2 regions of the Neorhizobium sp. 2083 genome follow, and region 2 is predicted to be linked to the other one. Evidence: riboswitches for the same ligand, from Rfam matches in the RefSeq annotation. Region 2 holds a riboswitch; the other holds the start of a gene.
What was found. A riboswitch is a leader RNA that binds a small molecule or an ion and turns the genes downstream of it on or off. The one in region 2 is predicted to bind S-adenosylmethionine.

Region 1 (16,061 bases), on a different contig from region 2:
GCCGGTTACGTCGCCGGTGCCCGCCACGCGATGGCACTGGTCGGAGGGGTTTCCTCCAAACTTCATTCGCGGCCTGGCTATTATGGTTCTTTTGTCGCCGTTTGGGCGATTGTGCCGGCCGTTGTCATTCTTTTTGTCTGGCTGGTCGCCAGCCCGATCTACATCAGCTCGTCCGTGCGCGGCGCGTTTCCCGAAGACGTGAAGGCGCAGTCTCAGGCCGAGCAAGGCCTGAGCTACGGCATGATCACCTCGATCGCCCGGGGCATGAACGCGCTGACCCGGGACGAGATTGCTCGCGTCGAGAACAATCCGATCGAGCTGCGCACCGCCCTGGGCGCCAAGGGCGTACCGCTTGCCGGCGACCCGAAGGCTTATATGGTCAAGGCCGCTGCCGACCTGAACACGATGACCTTCGTCAGCCGCATGCTCATGACGATCGTCGTGCTGGCGGCTTCCGTCGGCGGTGCATTCTCCGCCTATCGCCAGATTGCGCCGCGCTTCCGCGCCCGCAACCGGGTGGAAAAGGTCATCCTGGGCAGCCTCGTCGTCGCGTCTTCGATCGCCATTCTGACCACGGTCGGCATCGTCGCCTCGATGCTCACCGAAGCGGCCCACTTCTTCGCGGCTATTCCGGCCTGGGAATTCTTCTTCGGCACGGTCTGGGATCCGCGTTTCGCCGCTGCCGGTTCCGGCGGCTCGGAAGGCCAGTTCGGCCTCATTCCGCTGCTGCTCGGCACGCTTTATATCGGCTTCGTCGCGATGCTTTTCGCGGTTCCGATCGGCCTTTTTTCGGCAATCTACATGTCGGAATATGCATCGCCGAAGGTCCGCTCGGTCGCCAAGCCCTTGCTCGAAGTGCTCGCCGGCATTCCGACCATCGTCTACGGCTTCTTCGCACTGACGACCGTCGGCCCGTTCCTGCGCGATCTCTCCTCGCAGCTGAACGGCCTCGTCACCGGTGATTATTCCAACTTCATCCAGGCGCAGAGCGTTCTGACCGCCGGTTTCGTCATGGGCATCATGCTGATCCCTTACGTTTCCTCGCTGTCGGACGATATCATCACCGCAGTGCCGCGTGCCCTGCGTGACGGCTCGCTCGGCCTCGGCGCCACCCGCTCGGAAACCATCAAGAAGGTTGTCCTGCCGGCGGCTCTGCCGGGCATCGTCGGCGCGCTTCTGATGACTGCATCGCGCGCCGTCGGCGAAACCATGATCGTCGTGCTTGCGGCCGGTGTCGCCGCCCGCCTGCAGATCAACCCCTTCGAGCCGATGACGACCGTGACCGTCAAGATCGTCAACCAGCTGACGGGTGACCTTGAGTTCACCTCGCCGCAGACGCTGGTTGCCTTCGCGCTGGGCATCACGCTTTTCGCCATCACGCTTTGCCTCAACATCTACGCGCTTTATATCGTGCGCAAATACCGGGAGCAGTACGAATGACCGATGTGGTTTCTCCCGCCGCCGGCATCCCCAAGGCCAAGTCCGTCCGTCGCGATATCGGCATCAAGCGCCGCTACGCCGCCGAACGCCGCTTCCGTGCCTATGGCATCGCCGCGCTTTCCTTCGGCATCATCTTCCTGATGCTTCTCCTGTGGTCGGTGGTCTCCAAGGGCTATACCGCCTTCCAGCAGACCATGATCACCATGCCGGTCGAGTTCTCGCAGCAGATCATCGACCCGCAGAACGAACGTGCCACCAATCCGCAGAAGCTGATGACGGCGAACTATCCGGTCGTCGCCCGCAACGCTCTCGCCAAGCTGCTCAATGTCAGTGTGGACGACCGCGTCGCTGCCCGTGCGATCGGCCAGATGCTGTCGGATGGCGTCCGTGTTCAGCTGCGTGACCTGGTCGTCGCCAATCCGGCGATCATCGGCACGACGCAGACGGTAACCCTGCTCGCTTCCGGCGATATCGACTCGGCCTTCAAGGGGCAGGTCGACCTCACGGTCAGCCAGGAGAACCGCAAGATCAACGACCAGCAGCTCGGCTGGATGAAGCAGCTCTCCGACAGCGGCGCGCTTGCCAAGCACTTCAACGGCGGCATTTTCGTCAATGGCGCATCGAGCCGTCCGGAAGCAGCCGGCGTCGGCGTCGCTCTGATCGGCTCGTTCTACATGATGCTGATCGTACTGGCGCTGTCTCTGCCGATCGGCGTCGCGGCCTCGATCTATCTCGAGGAGTTCGCGCCGAAGAACAAGTTCACCGACCTGATCGAGGTGAACATCAACAACCTCGCGGCCGTTCCCTCGATCGTCTACGGTCTGCTCGGCCTGGCTGTCTTCGTCAACTTCATGGGCCTGCCGCGTTCCGCCTCCTTCGTCGGCGGCCTGGTGCTCACCCTCATGACGCTGCCGACGATCATCATCGCGACCCGCGCGGCATTGAAAGCCGTGCCGCCTTCGATCCGTGCAGCGGCCCTCGGCCTCGGCGCATCCAAGATGCAGACCATCTTCCACCATGTCCTGCCGCTCGCGATGCCGGGCATTCTGACCGGCACCATCATCGGCCTTGCCCACGCACTCGGCGAAACCGCACCGCTGCTTCTGATCGGCATGGTGGCCTTCGTCGCCAACTATCCGACCACGCCTCTCGACCCGTCGACGGCGCTGCCGGTGCAGATCTACATGTGGGCGAACGAAGCGGAGCGCGCGTTTGTCGAGCGTACCTCGGGAGCGATCATCATCCTGCTCCTGTTCCTCATCCTAATGAATGTTGGCGCAATTCTCTTGCGGCGTCGCTTCGAGCGGCGTTGGTAGAAGGAGTATGACAATGAATATGATGTCAGAATCAGCAGTTGAAAAGGCGCTGGACCAAAAGATGAGTGATGCATCCCACAAGATGATCGGCAAGGACGTTTCTGTGTATTACGGCGAGAAGCGCGCGCTTTTCGACGTGAACCTCAACGTCCGCGAAAACACTGTGACGGCTCTCATCGGTCCTTCCGGTTGCGGCAAGTCCACCTTCCTGCGTTGCCTCAACCGCATGAACGACACGATCGAGAACTGCCGCGTCACCGGCAAGATCACCCTCGACACGGACGATATCTACGACCAGAACATCGACGTCGTGGAACTTCGCGCCCGCGTCGGCATGGTCTTCCAGAAGCCGAACCCGTTCCCGAAGACCATCTACGAGAACATTTCCTATGGTCCGCGCATCCACGGCCTTTCCAAGAGCAAGGCCGACATGGACCAGATCGTCGAAGCGAGCCTGCAGCGCGCCGGCCTCTGGACCGAGGTCAAGGATCGTCTGCATGAATCCGGCACCGGCCTTTCTGGCGGTCAGCAGCAGCGCCTGTGCATTGCCCGTGCGATCGCCGTATCGCCGGAAGTCATCCTGATGGACGAACCCTGCTCGGCTCTCGACCCGATCGCGACCGCCAAGGTCGAGGAACTCATCCACGAGCTGCGCGCCAACTACACGATCGTCATCGTGACGCACTCGATGCAGCAGGCCGCCCGCGTGTCGCAGCGCACCGCCATGTTCCATCTCGGCCAGCTCGTCGAGGAGAACGATACGGACAAGATGTTCACCAACCCCGACGACCAGCGCACCCAGGACTACATCATGGGTCGTTTCGGCTGATCCAGCCGACCGTGCCGCCTGAAAATCAATTTTGAGGACTAGAAGATGGCATCGACCCATATCCTGTCGGCCTATGACGACGAACTGAAATATCTGAGCCGCCGCATCTCCGAGATGGGCGGTCTTGCCGAGCAGATGTGCTCGGACGCCGTGCGCGCGCTGGTCAATTCCGACGCCGCACTCGCCCAGAAGGTCATCTCCGACGACGTGATCCTCGATCACGCCGAGCGCGAGATCGGCGACAAGGCGATCGTCACGATCGCCCGCCGCCAGCCTGTTGCCGCCGACCTTCGCGAGATCGTCGGTTCGCTGCGCATCGCGTCCGATCTGGAGCGCGTCGGCGACCTCGGCAAGAACACCGCCAAGCGCGTCATCGCGGTTCAGGGCACCGGCGTTCCGCGCAAGCTCGCCCGTGGTCTCGAACATCTCTCCGATCTCGCCCTCGTGCAGCTCAAGGACGTCCTCGACGTCTACGCGACGCGTTCGGCGGAAAAGGCCGAGGCGATCCGCATCCGCGACGAGGAGATCGACGCGATGTACACCTCGCTGTTCCGCGAACTCCTCACCTACATGATGGAAGATCCGCGCAACATCACCACCTGCACGCATCTGCTGTTCTGCGCCAAGAACATCGAGCGTATCGGCGACCACGCCACCAACATCGCCGAGACCATCTACTACATGACGACGGGCGCGCAGCCTGAAGGCGATCGCCCGAAGGACGACTCGTCGAACACGCTCGGTGCGATCACCGAATAATGATGGAATGCTGACGGAGCAGAGCTGAAATGCTGCCTAAAATCGCGGTGGTCGAGGATGAAGAAGCGCTCAGCGTGCTTCTTCGCTACAATCTCGAAGCGGAAGGTTATGAGGTCGAGACGATCTTGCGGGGGGACGAAGCCGAGATCCGGCTTCAGGAGCGTACGCCGGATCTTCTGATACTCGACTGGATGCTGCCCGGCGTTTCCGGCATCGAACTCTGCCGCCGGCTGCGCATGCGTCCGGAAACGGAGCGCTTGCCGATCATCATGCTGACGGCCCGAGGCGAGGAAAGCGAACGTGTTCGCGGCCTCGCCACCGGCGCCGACGATTATGTGGTGAAGCCCTTCTCGACGCCGGAACTTATGGCCCGCGTCAAGGCCATGCTCCGCCGCGCCCGTCCCGAAGTGCTCTCCAGCGTGCTCCGCTGCGGCGATATCGAACTCGATCGGGAAACCCACCGCGTTCACCGAAAGAGCCGTGAGGTGCGCCTGGGCCCGACCGAATTCCGTCTTCTGGAGTTCCTGATGGCCTCGCCCGGCCGCGTCTTCTCGCGTTCGCAGCTTCTGGATGGCGTCTGGGGGCACGACATTTATGTCGACGAACGTACTGTCGATGTGCATGTCGGGCGCCTCAGGAAGGCGCTCAACTTCTCCAACATGCAGGATGTCATCCGCACCGTCCGCGGCGCGGGTTATTCGATGGAATCCTGAGGCGGTTCACGCCGCCTCGGTCTTCCGCTGCCATTCCGGCAGCGGGAAGATCCGGTCATAGGCCCAGTTGAAGATGAAGGCATAGACCACGTAGAAGACCGCAAAAGACACATCCATCATCAGCGCATGGAGAATGCTGACGCCGAGATACCAGGCGATCAGCGGCAGAAGCGCGATGAGCAGGCCAAGTTCGAACAGCACCGCATGCGCCACGCGTATTGCGGTGTTTTTCTGCGTGCTGCCGGTGAAACGCTGCATCAGATGGTCGAAGCCGAGATTGTAAAGATAGTTCCAGCCGGTGGCGATCGTCGCACTGCCGATGCCGACCACGCCGATATCGGTGGCCGGCATGCCGAAGGCGATGGCGCCGAGTGGTGTGATGATGGCGAGCCCGATCAACTCGAAACTGATGGCATGGCGGATACGGTCGCGTGTGGAGCGCATGATGACCTCCTGGGTGCTGTTCCGGGTCGTCCCGGAGTTCTTGCCCGGATGGGGGAGGTCGTCCTCGCCATCCTTCAGATAGGCGCAATGCCGATCCGGAGCAAGGCCTGACCGGCAGATCCGCCATCTGCAACAAAAAAAGCGGGCCGAAGCCCGCTTTCGATCTTGTCCTCGTGTCGCGCCGCCGCTCAGACGCGAACGGCAACCTTGCGGCGCTCGTTCACCGGCTGGTAGGCGAGCTTTGCGTGATAGCTGCAATAGGGCGAGGCGTCCGGGGATTCACAGCCGCAGAAGTGGAAATCTTCCTTGAGCGGATCGCCGACAGGCCACTTGCAGGTGCGCTCGGTCAGTTCGGTCAGTGCCAGGCGACGGGAGATCGGCACCACCACGTTCGAGGCGGGACGATATTCCATCTCCTCGTAAGGTTCGACCTCGATCTCTTCCTTCACCATCGTCGCGCCCACGGCGCGGGCTACAGTCCGGGTGGTGGTGGTAACGCGCGATGCATAGTTCGGAGCCCGCGGCGCCGATGTCGTGCGCTTGGCCGCCGATGTGCGACCGGTCGCGACCGTACCGCCGGCTTTCGCCCGGCCGGGAAGGCTGAGGCGATGCACCTTGCCGATCACCGCATTCCGGCTTACGCCTCCGAGTTGTGCTGCGATCTGGCTGGCACTCAGGCCCTCCGACCATAATCTTTTGAGCTTCTCGACACGCTCGTCTGTCCAGTTCATGCCCGTTCTCCGCCTTTGAACGTTGCTGGCATGCAGAATCCTTCCACCTTTGCTGCGAAAATCATTTCGCAGCACCCACTATATCTATGCTTGAGGTGACTAGTTCCGCCGCATGCAGTCTAGTAATTGATCTTTAACCTAGTGTGAGGCTGACTCCGTGGCAAGAGTCGGGCGAATCTGCGGGATTCGATTTCGTGGTTTTCCCCAACTTGCTGTCCTGGAGAGTCATTTTTGTCACATAAGCCCGGGCTTGCGCTTTCCGGCCGAAACCTGCCTAAAATGCCGAGCTTTGTTGACATTGACGGCCTAAACCACGATAGTGCCACCGCCGCCCAGTGGGCGGCATTTTTGATTTTTCGGCCCGTTCTGCGGGCTTTTTCGAGACTGCCTAGAGGAGTGATGTCGCCATGGCTGAAGCCGCGCTTTTCGACACGTTTGCCCGGGCTCCGCTGCGTTTCGAACGCGGCGAGGGCGTATGGCTTGTGACGGAGAGTGGCGAGCGATATCTCGACTTCGGTGCGGGCATCGCCGTCAACTCGCTTGGCTACGCCCACCCGCATCTCGTCGGCGCGCTGAAGGCGCAGGCCGACAAGGTCTGGCACACGTCCAATCTCTTCGAGCAGCCGGGCCAGGAGACGCTGTCGCGTCGTCTCGCCGACAACTCTTTCGCGGATAAGGTGTTCTTCACCAATTCCGGTGCCGAGGCGCTGGAATGCGCCATCAAGACGGCGCGCCGCTACCAGTTCGTGAAGGGCCATCCGGAGCGCTTCCACATCGTCACCTTCGAAGGCGCCTTCCATGGCCGCACGCTGGCGACCATCGCCGCCGGCGGCCAGGCGAAATATCTCGAGGGGTTCGGTCCCAAGGTCGAAGGCTTCGACCAGGTGCCGTTCGGCGACATGGACGCCCTGAAGGCTGCGATCACCGAAAAGACGGCGGCGATCCTCATCGAGCCCATCCAGGGCGAGGGCGGCATCCGGCCGGTCCCGAAGGAATTCCTGGCTGCGCTGCGCCGGATCTGCGACGACAACGGCCTGCTGCTGATCTTCGACGAGGTCCAGACCGGCGTCGGCCGCACGGGCAAGCTGTTCGCCTATGAATGGACGGGCGTGGCACCGGACATCATGGCTCTTGCCAAGGGCATCGGCGGCGGTTTCCCGCTCGGCGCATGCCTTGCGACGGCGGAAGCGGCTTCCGGCATGACGGCCGGCACGCATGGCACGACCTATGGCGGCAATCCGCTTGCCATGGCGGTCGGCAACGCAGTGCTCGACGTGATCCTGGGCGACGGCTTCCTGGAAAACGTCCGCGACGTAGCCCTGGTTCTCCGCCAGGGTCTCGCGAGCCTCAAGGATCGTTTCCCCAACGTCATCGAAGACATCCGTGGCGAGGGCCTGCTACTCGGCGTGAAGGCGAAGGTGCCGGCTGGCGATCTGGTTGCCGCCCTGCGGGGCGAACACATGCTGGCGGTTCCCGCCGGCGACAACGTGGTGCGTCTCCTGCCACCGCTCACAGTCACCGCGGAGGAGGCCCGCGAGGGGCTTTCCCGCATCGAGAAGGCGGCGGAAACGCTTTCCGCCTCCGAGATGAAGAAATCGGCCTGAGCGGGCAAAAAGGGGACGCCGTTGAAGGTTTCCCTCTTCACAGGGAACATCACATGGCATCTCCCAAGCATTTTCTCGATCTTTCCGCCGTGTCCTCGGCGGATCTCAGGGCAATTCTCGACGACGCGAAGATCCGCAAGCAGGCGACCAAGGCCGGCACGGCGGAAAAACCTCTCGCCGGCAAGATGCTGGCGATGATCTTCGAAAAACCCTCCACCCGCACCCGTGTCTCCTTCGATGTCGGCATGCGCCAGCTCGGCGGTGAGACGCTGTTTCTGTCGGGCACCGAAATGCAGCTCGGTCGCGCCGAGACGATCGGCGACACCGCCAAGGTTCTGTCGCGTTATGTCGATGCGATCATGATCCGCACCACCGATCATGCCCGCATGCTGGAACTCGCCGAACACGCGACCGTGCCGGTCATCAACGCGCTGACCGACGATACGCATCCCTGCCAGATCATGGCCGACATCATGACCTTCGAAGAACATCGCGGCCCGATCGCCGGCAAGACGATCGCCTGGACGGGCGATGGCAACAACGTGCTGCATTCCTTCGTCGAAGGCGCCGCCCGTTTCGGTTACCGCATGAACATGGCGGTACCGATGGGCTCGGAGCCGCACGACAAGTTCCTCAACTGGGCCCGCAACAATGGTGGCAGCATCATGCTCTGCCATGATGCGGAGCGGGCCGTGGCTGGCGCCGACTGCGTCGTCACCGACACCTGGGTCTCGATGAACCAGGAGCACAAGGCCCGCGGCCACAACGTCTTCCAGCCCTTCCAGGTCAATGCGGACCTGATGCAGCGGGCCGACAAGGAAGCGGTGTTCATGCACTGCCTGCCGGCCCATCGCGGCGAGGAGGTGACCGACGAGGTGATCGACGGTCCGCAGTCGGTCGTTTTCGACGAGGCTGAGAACCGCCTGCATGCGCAGAAATCCATTCTCGCATGGTGCTTCGGCGCCGTCTGAGCGCAAACTCCCTGCACGGGCGCGGAGAGCTGGCGGCGGTAATCGAACCTTGATTTCCGCTCCGCGATCCCCCATCTGTCGGCTTTCAACAATACGCCGTCTTCTGGACTGGCGTTTCAACACACATCGTCGACGTCTTTTCCTCCGGCCAGCGGTTCCGCTCGGGCTGGCGCTTGTGTAAAGGTTTTTGGGTCGGCGCGAAGGAGTGAAGTCATGGCGGAAGCGACTGTGGAACTCAACGAACTCGACTTTGCCGGAGACGACCGGGTCGTTCCCTTCCAGGTGGAGGGGCTCGACGTGCGCGGCCGTGCGGTCCAGCTCGGGCCGCTGCTGAACTCCATCCTCGGACGTCACGATTATCCGGGGCCGGTCGCGCGGCTGCTTGCCGAAGCGATCGTGCTGACGGCCCTGCTCGGCACCTCGCTGAAATTCGACGGCAAGTTCACAGTGCAGACCAAGGGCGACGGGCCCGTCGACCTGCTGGTCGCGGACTTCTCGACGCCCGACAGCCTTCGCGCCTATGCCCGTTACGACGAGGAAGCCCTGGCCGCGGCAGTCAGGGAAGGCAGGACCTCGCCGCCGGAACTTCTCGGCCAGGGAGTGCTCGCCTTCACCATCGACCAGGGCCGCGGCATGCAGCCCTATCAGGGCATCGTGCCGCTCGACGGCTCGTCGCTGGAGGAGATCGCCGGCGTCTATTTCCGCCAGTCGGAGCAGATCCCGACCAAGGTGCGCCTGGGTGTCGCCGAATTGTTCGATCGCGATGCCGAGGGCAAGCCGCGCCACAACTGGCGGGCAGGCGGGCTCGTCGCGCAGTTCCTACCGCAGGCGCCCGAGCGCATGCGGCAGCCGGACCTGCATGGCGGCGATGGCGATGAGCGCGATATCGATTTCGCCGACGACGATGCCTGGGCGGAAGCCCGCACGCTGGTGGAAACGATCGACACCGACGAGCTGACCGACCCGCAGGTCGCGATAGAGCGGCTGTTGTTTCGCCTTTTCCACGAGCGCGGCGTCCGGGTCTACACGCCCCAGACGGTATTCGACCGCTGCAGCTGCTCGCGCGACAAGATCAAGGGCGTCCTGTCGGGCTTCAGCGCCGAGGAGATCGAGGCAAGCGAGGAGGATGGCGAAATCGCCGTCACCTGCGAGTTCTGCTCGACCACGTATCGTTACAAGACGGACGAATTCGCCGTTGCTTGACGGTTAAACGGCGGGAGAAAACTCCCGCCGTATTCGTTTCAAGGCATCTTGCACTCGAAGTTCGCGCCGTCTTTCAGATCGCCGTTGCCTGAATACCTGGCCGATTGCGGATAGGGGCAAAGTGGCCGTGTCATCGCCGGCTTGCCGTCCTTCATCTGGCTCGCCCGGATCACTTCCGGCGCCTTGCCGTTCTCCACCCAGTCCATCAGCGGCGTGAAGGCGTCGAAGACATCCGTGCCATAACCCGCGGTGCAATGGAACATGCCGGGCACCATGAACAGGCGGTAGAATTCCGCCGTCCGCTCGGCGCCCATCTGCTTGCGGACAGCTTCATAGTAGTTCACGCCCATCATCGGGTTGAGCGCCGGGTCAGACCAGCCGAAATAGGTGATCATCCGCCCGCCGCGCTTCCGGAACTCGCTGAGGTCCGGATTGGTCGCGTCGACGATCTCGCGGATCGCGCCGATCTTCGGATATTCGGCGTCGAAGTCGAATGTCTTCCAGTCGATCGCTTTTCCGGAAGCGGGCAGCATTGCCATGTTCTTGACGAAGGTCTCGCCATAGGCGAGCTGCCGGCTCGGCCCCGGCTCGGATACCATCCACATGTCCCAGCCGCTCACCCCGGTCGGATCGACGCCCTCGGTGCCGAACTGCACGCCGGGAAAAATCGTCTCGCCCTTGATCTTCACGCCGCCTGCCAGCGTCTTCAGCGTTTCGGCCTGCGCCGGCGTGAAGCAGTCGGAGCCACCAGCCTCGCAGATCTTGAGGTCCTTGGCCGGATCGAAATTGCATTGCCGCGGATCGGCAATCAGCCCATCCCTGGCGCCGTCGATCGCATCGCACTTGTCCATCACCGCCTTGGCAAGCACGGGAAGCTGCGCCCGGCTGATCGGTGCCTTGAGCAGTGCTCGCGCATTCCACACGCCCCAGATCTGCGTATTGGTGAGGTCGAGGACCGGCGCTCCGGCAAGAATGCCGTCGAAATCGCCCGGATAACGCTGCGCCGCCATCAGCCCCTGACGCCCGCCCGTCGAGCAGCCGTCCCAATAGGAGAAGGACGGATGCCGGTCGTAATAGCGTGCCGCGATCGCCTTGGCGGTATCGACGGTGACATGCACGGCTCGCGAGCCATAATCGATCAGGAGGTCGAGATCCTGCGCGAAATCCCCGAGCTTGTAGGTAACCGCGTCATGGCCGGTATTCTGCTGGACGGTGAGGAAGCCCCTCGAAAGCGCGGCATTGCGGGTGGCCACCCGCGAAGCTGCGGCAAGATCCTCGCCCGCATAACCGCCATTGCCGAACATGTAGAGCCGCCGGTTCCAATTGTCGGGCAGGGTGATCTCGAAACGCACCTGCGGCCGGATATAGCCGGTCACCTGGCAATGGCCGGGCACGTTTCCGACACCCGCCACATGCGTGGCTTTCAGGGTCGTGACGTCGGCGAAGGATTGGCTGTTCAGCATGCCGCAGGCGATCTGCGGCGAGACGGTGGCGGATACGAAATCCGGCCTGTCCTTCTGGTCGATGAAACTGCTTTTGTTCTGCGCGAGCGCCGGAGTGAAGGCCGCAAGCGTCACCAAGGCGCAGGATGCCAGCAGAAGGCCCAATTGATCGGGTTTCGTCATCAAGTTCTCCTCCCAAAGACCGTTTGACGCAACCAGGATGCCGCAGGAGGGAGGGGGGAACAAATAGATAAACCACCGTCACCCATAACCTTCAGGTTGTCGTCGGTGGCGCCCGGTCTAGTTGAGGACGCGCATCAGGCCCGGTGAATCCAGCGAGAAAGCCGGGATCGTCACCTCGAAGGTCTCGCCTTCGTCGGTCTGCATGTCGTAATGGCCGAACATCAGCCCGGATGGGGTGTCGAGAGGGCAGCCCGAGGAATATTCGTAACTGTCGCCCGGCTTCAGCCGAGGCTGTTCGCCAACGACCCCCGGCCCGTCGACTTCATCGACAATGCCGTTCTGATCGGTGATGTGCCAGTAGCGATGGACGAGCTGCACGGTGAGCGCCGAATGGTTTTCGATGACGATGCGATAACCCCAGACATACCGGCTCTCTTCCGGATTGGATTGCTCCTCCAGGTAGTAGGGTTCGACGGCGACGTCGATATCTCTTGTCCGGGCGCGATACATGCGACACCTCAACAATTCTCACTGCTTCGATATTGTACAGGGGGACGGCGAGGTCAAGAATTCTCGCGTTTTGGACGGCCAGGTGGCGGCATTTGTTGAAGTTAAGGATAATCGGGATGGTGAATCTTCTGATCGATCCACCATCCCGGAAAAGCCGGGATTTACGCGCCCGCCTGGGCAAGCGCGCGGGCGAAATCCTCGATCAGGTCGTCGGTATCCTCGATGCCGGCCGACAGGCGTACCGTGCCCGGCGAGATGCCGAGTTCCGCGCGGGCCTCGTCCGTCAGGTTCTTGTGCGTCGTGGTTGCCGGATGGGTGATCAGGCTCTTGGAATCGCCGAGATTGTTGGAGATCCGCACGATCTCCAGCGCGTTCTGCAGCTTGAAGGCCGCTTCCTTGCCGCCCTTCAGCTCGAAGCACACCAGCGTCGAGCCGCCCGTCATCTGTCTGGCGATGATATCGGCCTGCGGATGATCCTTGCGGCCCGGATAGATGACACGCGCCACCTGCTTCTGATCGGCGAGGAAATCGGCGATCCTTGAAGCGCTCTCCGTCTGCTGTTTGACGCGCAGCGGCAGCGTCTCGATGCCCTTCAGCAGCGTCCAGGCGTTGAACGGCGACATGGCCGGGCCGGTATGGCGGAAATAGTCATGCAGGTTCTCGTCGATCCAGGCCTTGTCGGACAGCACGACGCCGCCCAGGCAGCGACCCTGGCCGTCGATATGCTTGGTGGCCGAATAGACGACGATATGAGCGCCGAGTTCGAGCGGCTTCTGGAAGAGAGGGGTCGCAAACACGTTGTCGACCACGACCTTGGCGCCGATCTGGTTGGCGAGCCTGGCGACTCCGGCAATATCGACCACTTCGAGCGTCGGGTTGGTCGGGCTTTCCAGGAAGAACACCTTGGTCTTCGGCGTGATCGCCTTTTCCCAGTTTTCCAGGAAACGCCCGTCGACCAGCGTGCATTCGATGCCGTATTTCGGGGCGAGCGTCTCGACCACCCAGCGGCAGGAGCCGAACAGGGCGCGGGCCGCGACGATATGGTCGCCGGCCTTCAGCTGGCAGAGGATCGCGGCGGTGACGGCGGCCATGCCCGAGGCGGTGGCGCGCGCATCTTCGGCGCCTTCGAGGGCACACATGCGCTTTTCGAACATGTCGTTGGTGGGGCTGCCGTAACGGGCGTAGATGAAGCCGTCGGTCTCGCCCTTGAAGCGGGCTTCGGCCGCTTCCGACGTGTCATAGACGAACCCTTGCGTCAGGAAGATCGCTTCCGATGTTTCGCCATATTGCGAGCGCAGCGTGCCGCCGTGTACGAGCTGAGTTGCCGGGCGCCATTTCTTGGTCATGCGTGTCCTCTTTCAGAACAAAAAAACCGGTCGCATAAGCAGACCGGTTTCGCACCCGGTCTTTTTAGCCACTTATTTAACGTGGCTGCAAGCCGACCGGCCAAATCACCACGGGATAAGACTGGCATAGCGCCGCGTCCCGCTTGCGTCAATGGCCGGCATTTGGTTTTGTCGCCCCGAAAACTTTAAGAGAGACATGATGGCTCGCGAAACAGGAATTCTGGCGGACCGCGCAATCGCGGCGCTTTTCGACAGTGGACGGCTGATCTCCGAGCGCGAGCTCGATCGGGACCAGATCCAGCCGGCGAGCCTGGACCTGCGTCTGGGCGCCAAGGCCTTCCGGGTCCGGGCCAGCTTCATGCCGGGTCCGGCGAGCCTGGTCTCCGACAAGCTCGATCGCCTCAAGCTTCATGTCATCGACCTTTCCGAAGGCGCGGTGCTGGAAACCGGCTGCGTCTACATCGTGCCACTGATGGAGCGGCTCGATCTGCCGGCCAATATGTCGGCCTCGGCCAACCCGAAAAGCTCCACCGGCCGCCTCGACATCTTCACGCGTGTGATCACCGACTACGCCCAGGAATTCGACAAGATCCCCGCGGGCTATTCCGGTCCGCTCTATCTCGAAATCTCGCCGCGCACTTTCCCGATCGTCGTGCGCCGCGGTTCGCGCCTGTCGCAGATCCGCTTCCGGGTCGGCAATGCGCTGCTCGGCGAGCCGGACCTCCTGCAGCTCCACAATGACGAAACCCTGGTGGCATCCGCCAAGCCGAATGTCTCGGGCGGCGGTATCGCGCTGTCGATCGACTTGTCCGGCGACAGCGCCGGCCTGATCGGTTACCGCGGCAAGCATCACACGGCCGTCGTCGATGTCGACAAGAAGGCCCAGCACGACATCTTCGATTTCTGGGAGCCGCTTTACAGCCGCGGCCGCAACGAACTGATCCTCGATCCCGACGAGTTCTACATCCTCGTCTCGCGCGAGGCGGTGCACGTGCCGCCGCTCTATGCGGCCGAGATGACGCCCTTCGATCCGCTGGTCGGCGAATTCCGTGTCCACTATGCCGGTTTCTTCGATCCGGGTTTTGGCCACGAGGCGGCGGGCGGGCGTGGCAGCCGCGCGGTGCTCGAAGTGCGCAGCCATGAGGTGCCCTTCATCCTCGAGGACGGCCAGATCGTCGGCCGGCTGGTTTACGAGCATATGCTGGAAAGACCCGAAGGCATGTACGGCACCGGCCTCGGCTCGAACTACCAGGCGCAGGGCTTGAAGCTCTCCAAGCATTTTCGCGCCTGAGGCCACCTCCGGCTTGACACGCGGGGCCGTCTGTTAGAAGTCTGAAAACCGACGCGGGTGTAGCTCAATGGTAGAGCAGCAGCTTCCCAAGCTGAATACGAGGGTTCGATTCCCTTCACCCGCTCCAGCTGCCTTTCCACTGATGTCCCGAAACGTTGATTGCCGACGTGAGCCGCTGTAATCCCGCAGACATCGGACGCACACCCGGCAAGGCGCGGCAGCTGGCTGCTCCGTTGCCCATTTTGCCCGTGGGACCGCTGTGAATGAGATTGCGCAGTCGGTGGCCGCCGGGCGCATTGAGCGCCCGGCGAACCGGCTTATTTCTTGGCGTCAGCCCAGCTCTTTACGAGCTCGTCATAGTTGACGGTGACCGGCTTTTCCTTCTCGTTGCCGATCTTGAGCTGCGGAGCGAGGTTGCCTTTCGCGACGGCATCCTTGTTCCAGTATGCGAGATCGTGTTCCTCGGCGAGCTTCGGCCCGATGTCGCCCTGGACCTTGGCGCGCTCCAGGCGCTGCAGGACCTTTTCCTGCTCGGAGCAAAGCGAGTCCATGGCTGCCTGCGCGGTCTTGGCGCCCGAGGACGCGTCGCCGATCGCCTGCCACCAGAGCTGTGCGAGCTTCGGATAGTCAGGCACGTTCGTGCCGGTCGGCGACCACTGGACGCGGGCCGGGGAACGATAGAACTCGATCAGACCGCCGAGCTTCGGCGCGCGGTCCGTGAAGCTCTTGTGCCGGATGGTGCTCTCGCGGATCAATGTCAGGCCGACATGGCTCTTCTTGACGTCCACCGTCTTCGAGGTGACGAACTGGGCGTAGAGCCAGGCCGCCTTGGCGCGATTGGTGGGTGTCGACTTCATCAGCGTCCAGGAGCCGACGTCCTGATAGCCGAGCTTCATGCCGTCCTTCCAGTAGACGCCATGCGGAGACGGGGCGAAACGCCATTTCGGCGTGCCGTCCTGGTTCATGACCGGCAGGCCGGGCTTGACCATGTCGGCGGTGAACGCCGTGTACATGAACATCTGCTGGGCGATCTCGCCCTGAGCCGGCACCGGTCCGGATTCGGAGAAGGTCATGCCCTGGGCGGCGGCCGGCGCATAGGCCTTCAGCCAGTCGAGGTATTTCTGGATCGAGTAGACGGCTGCCGGGCCGTTCGTATCGCCGCCGCGCGCGACGCAGGAGCCGACCGGACGGGACTTTTCGTCGACCTTGATACCCCATTCGTCGACGGGCAGGCCGTTCGGCAGTCCCTTGTCGCCGTTGCCCGCCATCGACAGCCAGG
Region 2 (16,061 bases):
GTCGACGAAGGCGATGACCGCCGGGATCGACTGGATGCCGAGCTGTCCGGGGATAGACGGGTGGTCGTCGATGTTCATCTTGACGAGCTTGACGCGCCCCTGGCCTTCATTGACCACCTTTTCGAGCACCGGCGTCAGCTGTTTGCAGGGACCGCACCAGGGCGCCCAGAAATCGACGAGAACCGGCTGGCGGCGCGATTCTTCGAGAACGTCCCTGGTGAAACCGGCCGTGCTCGTATCGGAGACATACCCCCCTGCAGGACCCGATGCAGCAGGCGCCGCGCCAAAACTCGCCGAAGCGGTCATCTGTCCGCCGTAAGAACCGCCATAGGGGTTGTTGCTGCCGCTCATGAATGTTCTCCCGGGAACGCTTCGCATCTTCGCCTTCTAGGCTGCAAAGATCGTATGTCAGTCTGTAACTTTCAAGACAAGCGGCGTGTGGCCGGTCGCTTCCAGAAAGCGGATGAGATCGTCGCGTCCGATCGATGTGGTGGCGTCGTTCGACAGCGGATGGCCGTTGATGATGTCGTGCTTCATCAGGTCTTCGTCGAGGATGAAGGTCACATTGCGCCCGGTATCGTTGAAGGCGCCGAACACCGTCACAGAACCCGGAACCACGCCGAGATAGTCCAGCAGCATTTCCGCCCGCCCGAACGAGACCCGGCTCGAAGCGCCGATCACCTTGTGCACGGTCTTCAGGTCGACAGTGGCGCGCTCCTCGACCGTCAGGACGAAATATTGGTCCTTCTTGTCCTTCACGAACAGGTTCTTGGTATGGCCGCCGGGGATCTCGTCCCGCAGGCTTTCGGATTCCGCCACGGTGAAGACCGGCGGGTGCGTCTTGGTCGAATGCGAAATGTTCAGGCTGTCGAGAAAACGGAAAAGATCCTCGGCGGTTTTCGGCTGTGTCTGGCTCATGCTGATGGAATTGGCTCTGTTGGCGGGGATTGGACTATAACCATAACCACAATGTAGCGGCGGGCCAAGCGAGGCTCACACGATCTCGTGAAGCGCTTGACCTGATATGATGGTGCGACCATTTTACCAGACGTGGAGAACCGGCATCCGGCAATTCCGTCGGTCGACCGTACCCAGCTGATAAACAATAACTTCTCCAGTTAGCTCAAGTTTATTTCGGCGCGACATTCCTCGCCCTCCATACCGGCCCCGGCCGATAACAGCCGCTCAATCCGCAGCGCCGGCGCGACGCCGGCTTCTCAACCGAAAGGTCCGCCTCATGGTCACCTTCACGCTCAACGGACGGGAAAGAACGTTCGACGGTGATCCCGAGACCCCGCTTCTCTGGGTCATCCGGGATTTCGAAAAACTCACCGGCACCAAATACGGCTGCGGCGTTGCCCAGTGCGGCGCCTGCACGGTCCATCTCGACGGCATGCCGCGCCGCTCCTGCGTGACCCCGATCTCCATGATCGAAGGTTCGGAGGTCGTCACCATCGAAGGCATTTCCGGCACCGAGGCCGATGCGGTCAAGACAGCCTGGACCAGCCTCGACGTGCCGCAATGCGGTTACTGCCAGTCCGGGCAGATCATGTCGGCGGTCGCCTTGCTGCAGATGGTGCCGAAACCGACGGATGCCGATATCGACGGCGCGATGGCCGGAAATATCTGTCGATGCGCCACCTACCATCGCATCCGCGCGGCAATCCACAATGCCGCCAGTTCGATGGAGGGCTGAGCCATGACGATCCAGAACATCAAAACCACCCGCCGTGACTTTATCGCCGGCTCCGGACTGGTGATCGGCGTTGCCATCGCCCCGAAATTCGTTTCGGCAGCGCCGGCCGGCGTACATGCGGGCGGCGATGCGGCCCTTGCGCCGATAAACGCCTTCGTCAAGATCGGCACCGACGACACGGTGACGGTGCTTTCCAAGCATATCGAATTCGGCCAGGGCCCGTTCACCGGCCTTGCGACGCTGGTCGCTGAGGAACTCGATGCCGACTGGAGCCAGATGCGCGCCGTCCATTCGCCGACCGACAACAAGATCTATGCCAACCTGATGTTCGGCCTGCAGGGCACCGGCGGTTCGAGCTCGATCGCCAATTCCTATGAACAGATGCGCAAGGCCGGGGCCGCCGCACGCGCCATGCTCGTCGTTGCCGCGGCCAACGAGTGGAAGGTGCCGACCTCCCAGATCACGATCGAGAAGGGCCGCATCAGACACGCCGCCTCCGGCAAGGAAAGCGGCTTTGGCGCGTTTGCCGAAAAGGCGGCGCGCCTGACACCGCCCGCGGAGCCGAAACTCAAGGATCCCAAGGATTTCGTGCTGATCGGCACCGAACTGCCGAAGCTCGATACCCTCGGCAAGACAAACGGCACGGCGATCTTTACGCTCGACATCACGCCGGACAACCTGCTGATTGCCGTCGTCGCCCATCCGGAACATTTTGGCGCGACGGTGAAGAGCTTCAATGATGCCGAAGCCCGCAAGGTAGAGGGCGTGGTCGACGTCAAGCAGGTGCCGTCCGGCGTCGCGGTATACGCGGACAACACGTTCGCGGCGCTCAAGGGCCGCGATGCGCTGAGCATCGAATGGGATCTCTCCAAGGCCGAGACCCGCTCCTCCGAGGAACTTGCCAGCGACTACCGGAAGCTCTTCGGCGAAAAAGGCCTGGAGGCGACCAACAACGGCAATGTCGACAATGCCTTCAAGGCACCCGGCCTGCAGACGGTGGAGGCCGAGATCGTCTTCCCCTTCCTGGCGCATGCGCCGATGGAGCCGCTCGACGCCGTCTTCATCAAGGCGGCGGACGGATCGGTGGATATCTATAACGGCGCCCAGTTCCCCGCCATGGACCAGGCGGTCGCCGCCAAGGTCCTCGGCCTCGACGAGGGGAAGGTGCGGGTGAACACCCAGCTCGCCGGCGGCAGCTTCGGCCGCAAGGCGCAGTTCGGTTCGCCCTACATGCAGGAGGCGGCGGCCGTCTATGCCGCAACCGACCGGACCCGTCCCCTGAAGCACATGTGGACCCGCGAGGACGACATTCGCGGCGGTTATTACCGCCCGATGTATGCCCACAAGATGCGCGGTGCCATCAATGCTCAAGGCCAGATCACCGCCTGGGAACAGGTGATCGTCGGCCAGTCGATCATGGGCAAGGCAGATCTTGACCCGACCTCGGTCGAAGGCGCATCCAACCTGCCCTACACGATCCCCAACCTGAAAGTCAGCGCCCACAACGTCCAGCTTTCCATTCCACCCCTCTGGTGGCGGTCGGTCGGCCATACCCATACCGGCTTTGCGGTCGAGACCTTCGTGGACGAACTCTTCCAGAAGATCGGCAAGGACCCGGTCGAGGGTCGCATGGCGCTGCTTGACAAAAAGCCGCGCCATGCGGGCGTGCTGAAAAAGGTGGCCGAAATGGCCAACTGGGGTTCTCCGGTGCCGGAAGGCCGCGCTCGCGGCGTGGCGGTCGTGGAAAGCTTCGACACTTTCGTCGGCCAGATCGTCGAGGTCTCGGTCGGGCCGGAAGGCGCGCCGCGCGTCCACAAGGTGTGGGTGGCGGTCGATTGCGGCGTCGCGGTCAACCCCAACGTCATCAAGGCGCAGATGGAAGGCGGCGTCGGTTACGGCCTCGGCGCGGTCCTTTTCGACGCGGTGACCTTGGCCAAGGGCGGCAAGATCGTGCAGTCGAACTTCCACGACTACCGCTCCATCCGCATCAACGAGATGCCGGACGTGGCGGTCGAGATCATCAAGTCGAGCGAAAAGCCGAGCGGCGTCGGCGAACCCGGCGTGCCGCCCGTCGGCCCCGCGGTTGCCAATGCCTGGCGACGCCTGACCGGGGCACCGGTCCGGCAGCTGCCCATCGTCAACATCGTTTCGGCCTGAGGATCAAAACCCGATGAATTGGAAACTCGCACTCACCGGCGTTGCCGCCCTCTGTCTGTTCGTGGGCGCCGGCACGCTCCTGTCGCCCGCCTCGGTCGCCCAAGATGCCAAGACGCTGAAACCTGCCGCCTCCTTCCAGTCGATCGCCAACGAGCGGGAACGCTCCGTGGCGCTCTTCCAGGAGGCCGGCAAGGTCATCCAGCATCCGCGCTGCGTCAATTGTCACCCGGCGACGGACAGGCCGCTGCAGGGTGCCAACATGCACCCGCACCAGCCGCCGGTCTTCCGCGGCGACGGCGGCATGGGCCTGCCGGGCATGCAGTGCACCACCTGCCACAGCGCCGACAACACGCCCGTCGTCGGCCAGGCCGACACGATCAAGAGCATTCCGGGCAACCCCGCCTGGCATCTCGCGCCGATCGAAATGGCCTGGGCCGGAAAATCGCTCACCCAGATCTGCCAGCAGATCAAGGACCCGGCCCGCAACGGCGGCAAGACCATGGACCAGATCGTCGAGCACATGGCTCATGACGAACTGGTCGGCTGGGGCTGGAAACCGGGCGCCGGCCGCGAACCGGTGCCGGGCACGCAGGCCGAATTCGGCGAACTGATCACCGCCTGGGTGAAGTCCGGAGCAGCCTGCCCCGCCTCCTGAGAATGAAGTGGCCGCCGGTTCCGCCCGGAACCGGCGGTTTGCAGGGGCTTTGGCGGGATCGCAATTTTTCTTCGCGCCAATCGTCATTTCCCTGTTGCATTTGAAAAAGGACTGGGCCATATAGCGCCCGTCGCCGGCAACGAGCCGCGGCGCCACGGTCTAGCTTACTACCACGGACCGGTGGATTGATGAGCGGGTGTAGCTCAGTGGTAGAGCACAACCTTGCCAAGGTTGGGGTCGAGGGTTCGAATCCCTTCGCCCGCTCCAAATTCTCCTAGAATATCGACATGTAGCCGCAGCATCTTGCTTCGGCATGCGTCACTTCGTGACGGTGCGGTTTATGCGGCGCAGGCCGCTCTCCTCCTCGCTTCCCGATGAATTTATTGATTTCCGCCCGCCTTCACCAAACACGCGAGATGGAATATCAATGCAACTTACTGCGCGACGTTGCGCCGCTGATTCGGCGGTTAATTGGAGAGGTGCCGTCATGGAATCTCGCTCAAACCAGAAACTCAGTCAGAAAACCGCCATCGAGACCATGCAACGCCTCGAAGGCATTGTCGCTTCGGCAATGGACGGGATCATCACCATCGATGAAGAGCAACGGGTCATCCTGTTCAATCCCGCAGCCGAGCGGATGTTCGGCCTGCCGGCCGCCGAAGCTCTGGGCCAGCACATCTCCCGCTTCATGCCGGAACGACATCGCCCGACCCACGCGGCGCATATCCACCGGTTCACCGAGACCGGCGTGACCACCAGGCAGATGGGCTCGCTCGGTGCGATCAGCGGCCTGCGGGCGGATGGCAACGAATTTCCGATCGAAGCTTCCATCTCGCAGGTCGAGGTCGGCGGCGCGCGCCTGGCAACCGTCATCCTGCGCGACATCACCGAACGCAAGGCAGCCGAGGATGCCCTCCTGGAAAGCCGCAGGCGCATGGAAGGGATTGTGGAATCGGTGATGGACGCGCTGATCACCGTCGATGAAAGTCAGCGGATCGTGCTGTTCAACCCGGCCGCGGAGCGCATGTTCGGCGTGGCCCGCAAGGATGCGCTCGGCTCGCCTATCGAGCGGTTCATTCCCGAGCGGTTTCGCCACAGACATGCCGAACATATCCGCCTCTTCAAGGAGACGGGGGTCACCAACCGGCGGATGGGCGCATTGGGAGCCATCAGCGGCCTGCGCGCCAATGGCGAGGAATTCCCTCTCGAGGCGTCGATCTCGCAGGTACAGATCGGCGAAGGAAAACTCGCGACCGTCATCCTGCGCGATATTACCGAACGCAAGGCAAGCGAAGATTCCCGCCAGTTGCTGGCCCGGGAAGTCGATCACCGGGCCAAGAATGCCCTGGCGGTCGTACAGGCCCTGGTTTCCCTGACACGCGCCGAAACCAAGGAGGAGTTCATCGTCGCGGTTCGGGGCCGCGTTTCGACGCTGAGCCGCGCACATTCCCTGCTCGCCCAGAACCGCTGGCAGGGCGGTGACCTCGCCGCGGTCCTTACGGAGGAAACCCGGACCTATCAGAGCGCCAACCAGTTGATGATCGGCGGCCCCGCCGTCACCCTCACCCCCAATGCCGTACAGCCGATCAGCCTCCTCATCCATGAACTTGGCACCAACGCCATCAAGTACGGGGCATTGTCGGTTGCAGAAGGGCGGGTCGACGTGGCCTGGCGCATCCTGCCGTCTTCCGAACTCGAACTCCGCTGGACCGAGACCGGCGGCCCGCCGGTGCACAAACCCGTCTCCAGGGGTTTCGGCTCCACCCTGGTGGCCGAAGTCGCTACCCGACAGCTGGCCGGCAGGCTCGATATCGACTGGCCGACAACCGGCATGTGCCTTGTCGCGACGCTGCCGCAGTCCGTCTACCGTCCCGACGTCTCGGCTGGCCCGGTCGCCGGACACGAAGCCGAACCCAAGTCGTCGCAGACCGGCTCGGCGGGACGGATACTCGTTGTCGAGGACGAGACGCTGATCGCCATGGAACTCTGCAACGAACTCGAATCGCGCGGCTGGGAAGTCGTCGGGCCGGCGGCGACGACCGACGAAGCCATGCGCCTGGTCGGCGGCTCGCCGCTACCCGACGTCGCTGTTCTCGACGTCAATCTCGGCGGAAAGCCGGTCTATCCTTTTGCGGAATGGCTGCAGACCCGGGGCGTGCCCTTCCTGTTCTGCACCGGATATGAACAGCTCCACGATCATGAATCCTTCAGCGGCCAGACGACCATTCGAAAACCCGTGAACATGACCTTGCTGGAAGGCGAACTGCGTCGCATCCGTCAGCCGGCATGACCGGGAATGACGGCATGGATGCCGCCGGCAGCGTCAGGCCGACGACGGCATCGTCAATTTCGAAAGTGCCCCGTCAGGCCGCCCGCGCGCGATAGCTGCCAGACGCCTGCCCCTGCGAGGATGGACCGGCATTCGTCTTGAAGCGGGCGACCATATCGGCGAGGTTGTCGGTTTCCTGCGTCAGGCTCTGCGCAGCGGCGGTGGTTTCCTCCACCATCGCGGCATTCTGCTGGGTCACCTTGTCCATCTGGTCGGCGGAGGCCGCCACTTCGCGAAGACTGGTCGCCTGCTCGCTGGTGCTGGAGGTGATCGTGTTGACGAAGGTGCTCATCTGCGCGACTTCGCTGACGATGTCGTCGAGCGATTTGCCGGAGGCCGTGACCAGCTCGACGCCCTGCTTGACCTGCGCCGACGAGGTGGAAATCAAAGCCTTGATCTCCTTTGCGGCATCGGCCGAGCGCTGGGCAAGCCCGCGGACTTCCTGTGCGACAACCGCAAAACCGCGGCCGGCTTCGCCTGCACGGGCGGCTTCGACACCTGCGTTGAGCGCGAGCAGGTTGGTCTGGAAGGCGATGTCGTCGATCACGCCGATAATGCGGTTGATCTGCTCGGCGGAGCCTTCGATGGCCGCCATGGCGGCGACCGCATTGGCGACGATCTCGCCACCGAGCTGGGCCTTCTGCTGGGCAAGCGATGCGACGCCCTGGGCGCGGCTTGCGCCGCTGGCGCTGTCGTTGACGGCCGAGGTCACCTGGCCGAGCGCCGCCACGGTCTCTTCGAGGCTCGCGGCCTGCTGTTCCGTGCGCTTGGCGAGATCGTTGGACGCGATCGAGATTTCCTGCAGGCCGGCGCGGATCGTGCCGACGGCTCCGACCACCGAGCCGATCGCCTCTTCGAGATTGCCGACCGAACTGTTGAACTTGGCGCGGATCGGCTCGAATTCCTCGGCAACCGCACGATCCATGCGGACAGTCAGGTCGCCGCCGGCGAGGCGGTTGAAGCCTTCCTCGATCGCATGCACGAAGGCGCGCAGATCCTCGCCCTTGGCGTTGTCGATCGCCGACTGGCGGCGGCGCTGGTGGTCCTGCGCCTCGCGCGCCTCCGTTGCCTGCTGCTCCAGCCGGACATTCTCTTGCGCCGATGCCTTGAACACCTGGACGGCACGCGCCATGGCGCCGAGTTCGTCCTGGCGCTCCTGTCCGCTCACCTCGGCGCCGAGATCGCCGGCGGCGAGCTTGGTCATCGTAGTGGTCAGGCGGCGCACGGTGCCGCCGAGCGACCGGGCAAAGATCAGGAAGCCGATCAGCGACAGGATCGAAACCGCGACGGTGCCGAGTGCGGTCATCCACAGCGCCGTTTCGCTGGCGGCGACCAGCGGCGTGATGTCGGAGGCGATTTCGAGAACACCGACCTTGGTTCCGGAAAAATCGAGGAGCGGAACGGCCTCGACGGCATAGTGCTTTCCGCCGATATCGGCATAACGGCGCACGGAACCCTTGTCATAGGCCTCCTGCAGTTCCGGGCCGCTGAGGATCGGATTGCCGCCATAGGTGGAAGCCTGCTTGTCGAACTTGTCGGCACCCTTGGTGTAGAGCGTGACATAGGCGTTCACTTCCTTGGTCAGGCGGGAGAAATAGGCATCGACCAGCTTCAGCCCGACATCCACCACGCCGACCACCTTGCCGTCCGTGACGACCGGAGCGGTCGCAAACAGGCTTACGGCGGTGCGGCCGGTCTCGATGCCGACCACCAGTTTCTTGTCGCCGAGCGAGGTCGCCACCATCTTGCGGCGCGCCTTGATATTGTCGCCGAAGACATCCGGATCATGCACGCGGGCAATCGCATCGGCCGCCGCAGTACTGAAGGTGATCATTTCAAGTCCGCTCGCGTCCTTGACGCTCTTCATGCTGGCGAAGCGGGAGAGCAGACCCTGCCGATCGTTGGCGAGAATGAGCGGGGAAGTTTCCGGCAAGGATGCGATCGTCAACGCCAGCGCGGACGCGGCACGCCCCTGGGCGGCCATATCGTCCTGGATGACCGCGAGATCGCTGTTGAGCTCCGTCTGCAACGCCTGCTCGGTCATGTTCGACTGCCGTTCCCAGGCAAGTCCGCCGATAACCGCACTCGCAAAAAGCACGGCTGCAAAACCGAAGAAGGTAAGTCGCCTGGACAGCGGCTTCTTGATGCTGATCTCGTCCATAAGTCCCTCGAATGTGCTCCGCAAAGGCAGAGGGCCTCCCGCCCGGCGGGCGGCAGTGCCAATCCTCAAGAAAACTATGCCGAAATCGGTTGAAATTTAACTAATGTCAAAATCTTACTGCGTTCCACAATGTAAAACGCGTGGCCATAACTTTCCCTCGCAAAACCTCACCGAAGCAAGGCAACGCGCCGCGACAGGAGTTGCTTGGCCAGGCTGCGATGAGCCCGGCCCTGCAAAGGCCCTGGCAATCATTGCTTCGAGAAGATGTAGTCCGTCTCCTGCCGCAGCACCTCGCCCGGACGCAGCACCGCATTGGGGAAATGGGCATGGTTGATGGCATCCGGCCAGACCTGGGTTTCCAGGCAGAACCCGGCAAAAGGCCCATAGCGGCGTCCGTCAAGTCCAGGCACGGGGATCTGCGGCAGCTTGAAGGCGGCATAAAGCTGGACGCCCGGCTCGGTGGTGCGAACCTCCAACGATACGCCGGAATGGATGCTGCGCGCCAAAGCGACCGAGCGCTTGTCCGTTCGCTCCGGAGAGAGGCAGAAATTATGATCGAACAGGACCTGCGCGTTCTCGTCGAAACGTTTCATCGGCCCCATGTCCCTGAGATCGAAAGGCGTGCCGGCGACGTCCATCAATTCGCCGGTCGGCACCTGTTTCTCGTCTAGGACGAGCACATGGTCGGCGGCGATCATGATGTCGTGGCCGAGCGCATCCTCACGGCCGTCGAGATTGAAATAGGAATGCTGGCATATATTGGCGGGCGTCGGCTGGTCCGTGGTGGATTCGTAGACGACGGAAAGCACGCCGTCCTTTTTGAGCTGGTAGGTCGCGGTGATCGTGCAGTTTCCGGGATACCCGGCTCGGCCATCCGGATCGGTGATCCGCAGCACCGCCTTGTCCGCGGCGTGTTCGACGATCGTCCAGTTGCGGCGCCCGATGCCGTCGGAGCCGCCGTGAAGGTGGGTGACGCCCCGTTCGTTCAGCTCGAGCTGATACGGCTTGCCATCCAGCGTGAAACGACCGCCGCCGGTACGGTTGGACGAACGCCCCGGCGTTGCGCCGAAATAGGGGGAATGGTTCAGGTAGTCCTCAAACCGCTCGAAACCGAGCACCAGCGGCGGCTGATGGCCTTCGAGCCTGAGATCCTGGATCACCGCACCCCAGGTGATGACGCTGGCCGTCAGCCCGCCGCCGGAAATCCGGACGCGATGGACGGTTTCGCCCTTTTCCGTGGTGCCGAAAACTTCGAAATTCTGATCCGCCATGGGATTGCTCCTCCACCAATAGATTTTGCGGCAAACTGCGCGATTTGACGGCAGGCCGCAACGCCGGGAACCGATAAAGTTCAGGGAAAAGCAAACTCAGCGGGTCAGCGTGCGGGTCGCCTGTTCCAACCCGCCAAGTGTCAGGGGAAACATCCGCTCGGTCATCAGCCGCCGCACCAGGGTGATGGAAGTCGTATGGCTCCAATGGTCCTGCGGCACCGGATTGAGCCAGACGCAGCGGTGGAAATGATCGGTGACCCGCTTGAGCCAGGCCTCGCCCGGCTCCTGGTTCCAGTGTTCGACCGAACCGCCGGTATGGGTGATCTCGTAGGGGCTCATCGACGCGTCGCCGACGAAGATCACCTTGTAGTCGGCGCCGTAGCTGCGGATGAGGTCGAGCGTCGGCGTCCGGTCCGACCGGCGGCGGTTCTCCTTCCACACGCCCTCGTAGAGGCAATTGTGGAAGTAAAAATGCTCCATATGCCGGAACTCTGCACGAGCCGCCGAGAACAGTTCCTCGACAACGCGGATATGGTCGTCCATCGAGCCGCCGACATCGAAGAACATCAGCAGCTTGACCGCGTTACGCCGCTCCGGCCGGGTCTGGACATCGAGATAACCGTGTTCGGCGGTGGAACGGATCGTGCCGGGCAGGTCGAATTCCTCGACCGCCCCTTCCCGCACCCAGCGGCGCAACCGCTTCAGCGCCAGCTTGATGTTGCGAGTGCCGAGCTCGACCTTGTCGTCGAAATCGGCAAATTCGCGTTTGTCCCAGACCTTCACCGCCCGGCGATGGCGGGACTGGTCCTGGCCGATCCGCACGCCTTCCGGATTGTAGCCATAGGCGCCGAAGGGGGAGGTGCCGCCGGTGCCGATCCATTTCGAGCCGCCCTGATGCCGGCCCTTCTGCTCCTCCAGCCGCTGGCGCAGCGTCTCCATCAGCTTCTCGAAACCACCCAGCGACTCGACGAGTTTCTTTTCCTCGTCGGTCAGGTGTTTTTCGGTGAGCTTGCGCAGCCATTCCTCGGGGATGTTAGCGACATCCACGCCCGACCTGCCGGAGACCGATTCAAGTCCCTGGAAATAGGACGAAAAGACCCGGTCGAATTTGTCGATATGCCGCTCGTCCTTCACCAGCGCGGTGCGGGCGAGGAAATAGAAGGCCTCCACATCGAAATCCGCGATCCCTTCTTCCATGCCCTCCAGAAGCGCAAGGAATTCCCGGAGCGTCACCGGGATCTTCGCTTCCTTGAGCTGCAGGAAGAAGGGAATGAACATCGCGTCGAGACCCTATTCGGTACCGATCTTCTCCAGATCATACGAAGTCGTCTGGTAGATCTCGTTGATCCAGTTGCCGAACAGAAGATGTGCATGGCTGCGCCAACGGTTCAAGGGCGTCAGCGTGTCGTCGTTATGCGGGAAATAGTTATGCGGCATCTTGATCGGCACGCCGGCGTTGACGTCGCGGAAATATTCGTCCGCCAGCGACGTGGAGTCGTATTCCACGTGGTTGAACATGTAGAGCCGCTTGCCGGCCTTCTCATGCACCAGGCAAATGCCCATCTCGTCGGATTCCATCAGGATCTCGAGATCCGGGTGCTTTTCGATATCGGGGCGGCGGACCTCCGTCCAGCGCGACACCGGCACCTGGAAATCGTCCGAAAACCCGTTGAGATAGATCGAGGACGGCACGAGGTTGCGGTGGCGATAGACGCCGAACGCCTTTTCCTTCAGCTCGTATTTCGGCACGCCGTGGAAGTGATAGATCGCCGCCATCGCACCCCAGCAGACATTCATGGTCGAATGCACGTTGGTCGCGGTCCAGTCGAGAATTTGTCTCATCTCGTCCCAATAGGTGACGTCCTCGAAGGCAAGCGTCTCGATCGGCGCGCCGGTGATGATGAAGCCGTCGAACTTGCGATGCTTCACCTCTTCCCAGGTCTCATAGAACGAGAGGAGATGATCTTCCGACGTGTTCTTGGCCTTGTGGCCGCCGATGCGGATCAGCGAGAACTCGACCTGCAGCGGCGAGGCGCCGACGAGGCGCGCCATCTGCAGCTCGGTCTTGATCTTGTTCGGCATGAGGTTGAGGAGCCCGATCTGCAGCGGACGAATGTCCTGCCGCACCGCCACGGTTTCGGTCATCACCCGCACACCCTCGGAAACGAGCGTGCTGAATGCGGGCAGCGTATCGGGAATCTTGATCGGCATGTCTTTACCCAACAAAATAAAAAACCGGCGACGACAAAAATCGCGACCGGTCCGTGGGAAGACATCTTCTCGCGGCCCTTTAGCGACTTTTTTAACGTGGCTGCAAGCCGGCCGGCCAAATCACCACGAATTCTCAGAAGCTCAAATACGCCTTGCTATGGCCGGCGTCAATGGGAGCAAAATCTTCCGCTCACCGCTCCCGTCGAGCCATGAAGGCCATCCGCTCGAACAGATGCACGTCCTGCTCGTTCTTCAAGAGCGCGCCATGCAGCTTCGGAAGCGCGTTCTTGACGTCGCCGCGCAGATCGGACGGGTCGACATCGTCGGAGACCAGAAGCCGGATCCAGTCCAGCGCTTCGGACGTCGAAGGCTTCTTCTTCAGCCCCGGCATTTCGCGGATTTCGTAGAACTGCGTCAGCGCATTGCGCACCAATGTCTGCTTGATGCCGGGATAATGAACCTCGACGATGCGGGCGAGCGTATCGACATCCGGGAAGCGGATATAGTGGAAGAAACAGCGGCGCAGGAAGGCGTCCGGCAGTTCCTTCTCGTTGTTGGAGGTGATGATCACGATCGGCCGGACCCTGGCCTTCACCATCTCGCCGGTCTCGTAGACATGGAATTCCATGCGGTCGAGTTCCTGCAGCAGGTCGTTCGGGAATTCGATATCCGCCTTGTCGATCTCGTCGATCAACAGCACCAGCTTCTGCTCCGACGCGAATGCCTGCCACAGCTTGCCACGGCGGATATAGTTGGCGACGTCGTGGACGCGCTCGTCACCGAGCTGGCTGTCACGCAGCCGCGAGACGGCGTCATACTCGTAGAGCCCTTGCTGCGCCTTGGTGGTGGACTTGATGTTCCATTCGATCAGGTCGAGGCCCAGCGCCGCAGCCACCTGCCGCGCCAGCTCCGTCTTGCCGGTGCCGGGCTCGCCTTTCACCAGCAACGGACGTTCGAGCCGGATCGCGGCGTTGACCGCCACCATCAGATCCTTGTCGGCAATATAGTCCGCTGTACCCTGAAACTGCATCTCGGCATCCTGATCGATCAACGCGCCGCAAACTAAAAGCTCATCCCCGGCGGTGCAACAGCTTTCCCTTTCGGCCGGCTTTGCGCTATGGGCAATGCGCATGAGCCATTCGACCTTCACCATTCTGCTCGGCGGCAATCTCACCGTCACCGACCGCCTGCGGGACGCAGTTGCCGGCAGCCGCTTCATCGCGGCCGACAGCGGCATGCGCCATGCGGCGGCGCTGGGCGTGACGCCGGAACTCTGGGTGGGCGATTTCGACTCTTCCGATGCCGCGCTGATCGCGCAGTTCCCGGGCGTCGAGCGGCAGGCCTTTCCGCCGGCCAAGAACGAGACAGACGGCGAGATCGCGACGACCGGGGCCATCGAAAGGGGCGCAGCAAGGCTGATCTTCGTCGGCGCGCTCGGCGGCGAGCGCAGCGACCACGCGCTCCAGCACTTCTTTCACGCCATGAGCCTTGCCGAACGCGGCCTCGACATCCTGCTGACCTCCGGCGACGAGGAAGCCATGCCGCTGCTGCCGGGCGCAAAGACGCTCGGCCTGCCCAAGGGCTCCCTGTTTTCCGTGATCGGCTTCTCGGACCTGGAAGGGCTCGATATCATCGGTGCACGGTATCCGCTCGACGACTTTTCGCTTCCCTTCGGCTCCTCGCGCACCGTCTCGAACGTTGCGGAAGGCCCGGTGGAATTCCATCTAAAGAGCGGCAGGGCGATGATCCTTGCCCGCCCCTACGACATGACAGGAGCCTGAGCTTTTGGCCCCCCCTATCCTGAAACTTGACGATATCTTCCTGAGCTTCGGCGGTGCGCCGCTGCTGGCCGGCGCCGGCATGCAGGTGGAGCCGGGCGACCGCATCTGCCTCGTCGGCCGCAACGGTTCCGGCAAATCCACCCTGATGAAGATCGCTGCCGGCATGGTTGAGCCGCAATCGGGCGAAGTGTTCCGCCATCCGTCCTCGACCATCCGCTATCTCGAACAGGCACCGGATTTCGCCGGTTATTCGACCGTGCAGGCCTATGCCGAAGCGGGCCTCGGTCCGGGCGACGATCCCTATCGCGTCACCTACCTGCTCGAACATCTCGGCCTCACCGGCCAGGAAGATCCGAACACGCTTTCCGGCGGCGAGTCACGCCGCGCGGCACTTGCCCGCGTCATGGCGCCGGAGCCCGACATCCTGATGCTCGACGAGCCGACCAACCATCTCGACCTGCCGACCATCGAATGGCTGGAAGACGAGCTGCGCAAGACGAGAAGCGCGCTGGTGGTGATCTCGCATGACCGCCGTTTCCTCGAAAAGGTGTCGAACGCCACCGTCTGGCTCGACCGCGGCACGTCGCGGCGTCTCAACCGCGGTTTCGGCGAGTTCGAAGCCTGGCGCGACGAGGTGCTGGAGGCCGAAGAGCTGGAACAGCACAAGCTCGGCAAGGCAATCGAGCGCGAGGAACACTGGCTGCGTTACGGCGTCACCGCACGGCGCAAGCGCAACATGCGCCGCCTCGGCGAGCTGCAGACGATGCGTTCGAACTATCGCGGCCACAAGGGACCGCAGGGCACGGTGCAGGCGACCGTCAGCGAAGGCCGCGAATCCGGCAAGCTGGTCATCGAGGCCGAAAACATCACCAAGACCTACGACCGGCCGATCGTCGCACCCTTCTCGATCCGCGTGCATCGCGGCGACTGCATCGGTCTCGTCGGCCCGAACGGCGCCGGCAAGACGACGCTTCTGAAGATGCTGACCGGCCAGCTCACCCCCGACACCGGAACCGTCAAGCTCGGCACCAACCTCGAAATCGCCACGCTCGACCAGAAGCGCGAGGACCTGAACCCCGAGGACACCCTGTCCCACTATCTGACGGATGGCCGCGGCGAGACGCTGCTGGTCAACGGCGAACAGCGGCATGTCGCGGGCTACATGAAGGACTTCCTGTTCCAGCCGGAGCAGATCAGGACACCGATCAAGAACCTGTCGGGCGGCGAGCGCGCCCGTCTGATGCTTGCCCGCATCATGGCGCGGCCTTCGAACCTGCTGATATTGGACGAACCGACCAACGACCTCGACATCGAGACGCTGGACCTGCTGCAGGAAATCGTCGCCGGCTATACCGGCACCGTCATCCTCGTCAGCCATGACCGCGACTTCCTCGACCGCACCGTCACCTCCACCATCGCCCCCGCCAATCCGGATGCACCGGATGGCCGCTGGATCGAATATGCCGGCGGCTATACCGACATGCTGGCGCAACGGAAGGGCGCCCAGGAGGAAAAACGCCGCGCGGAAAAGGCCGACAAGGCGAAGACCGATACCGCCGCTCCGGCCGCCGAAGCACCCAAGGCCAAGGGCAAGCTTTCCTACAAGCAGAAATTCGCGCTCGAAAACCTGCCGAAGGAAATGGCGAAGGCCGAGGCCGAGATCGCCGCCCGCGAAAAGAAGATGGCCGATCCCAATCTCTTCACCAAGGATCCCGCCGCCTTCAACAAGCTGGCCGCGGAGATGGAAAAACTCCGCCAAAGCATCGGCAAAATGGAAGAAGAATGGCTGGAGCTCGAAAT

Region 1: linked by a shared signal. The riboswitch ahead of J2X76_RS05180 (O-succinylhomoserine sulfhydrylase) and the one ahead of metA (homoserine O-succinyltransferase) in region 2 are both predicted to bind S-adenosylmethionine.

What each region holds. Positions count from the first base shown of each region.
Region 1 is NZ_JAVDTC010000001.1:1,002,695-1,018,755, reverse strand. It holds gene pstC (phosphate ABC transporter permease subunit PstC) at 1-1,440, shown strand, start outside; gene pstA (phosphate ABC transporter permease PstA) at 1,437-2,756, shown strand; gene pstB (phosphate ABC transporter ATP-binding protein PstB) at 2,770-3,585, shown strand; gene phoU (phosphate signaling complex protein PhoU) at 3,631-4,344, shown strand; gene phoB (phosphate regulon transcriptional regulator PhoB) at 4,374-5,057, shown strand; gene J2X76_RS05215 (PACE efflux transporter) at 5,064-5,501, opposite strand; gene J2X76_RS05210 (GcrA family cell cycle regulator) at 5,690-6,232, opposite strand; gene J2X76_RS05205 (aspartate aminotransferase family protein) at 6,640-7,836, shown strand; gene argF (ornithine carbamoyltransferase) at 7,890-8,807, shown strand; gene J2X76_RS05195 (Hsp33 family molecular chaperone) at 9,021-10,010, shown strand; gene J2X76_RS05190 (tannase/feruloyl esterase family alpha/beta hydrolase) at 10,049-11,635, opposite strand; gene apaG (Co2+/Mg2+ efflux protein ApaG) at 11,753-12,145, opposite strand; gene J2X76_RS05180 (O-succinylhomoserine sulfhydrylase) at 12,307-13,491, opposite strand; SAM riboswitch at 13,535-13,613, opposite strand; gene J2X76_RS05175 (2'-deoxycytidine 5'-triphosphate deaminase) at 13,688-14,782, shown strand; tRNA gene J2X76_RS05170 (tRNA-Gly) at 14,836-14,909, shown strand; gene J2X76_RS05165 (ABC transporter substrate-binding protein) at 15,100-16,061, opposite strand, start outside.
Region 2 is NZ_JAVDTC010000006.1:169,973-186,033, reverse strand. It holds gene trxA (thioredoxin) at 1-351, opposite strand, end outside; gene J2X76_RS22655 (prolyl-tRNA synthetase associated domain-containing protein) at 409-918, opposite strand; gene J2X76_RS22650 (2Fe-2S iron-sulfur cluster-binding protein) at 1,238-1,696, shown strand; gene J2X76_RS22645 (xanthine dehydrogenase family protein molybdopterin-binding subunit) at 1,700-3,853, shown strand; gene J2X76_RS22640 (Isoquinoline 1-oxidoreductase subunit) at 3,867-4,508, shown strand; tRNA gene J2X76_RS22635 (tRNA-Gly) at 4,701-4,775, shown strand; gene J2X76_RS22630 (PAS domain S-box protein) at 4,996-6,798, shown strand; gene J2X76_RS22625 (methyl-accepting chemotaxis protein) at 6,872-8,998, opposite strand; gene J2X76_RS22620 (aldose epimerase family protein) at 9,247-10,269, opposite strand; gene J2X76_RS22615 (VWA domain-containing protein) at 10,366-11,547, opposite strand; gene metA (homoserine O-succinyltransferase) at 11,560-12,480, opposite strand; SAM riboswitch at 12,540-12,617, opposite strand; gene J2X76_RS22605 (MoxR family ATPase) at 12,671-13,510, opposite strand; gene J2X76_RS22600 (thiamine diphosphokinase) at 13,605-14,261, shown strand; gene J2X76_RS22595 (ABC-F family ATP-binding cassette domain-containing protein) at 14,266-16,061, shown strand, end outside.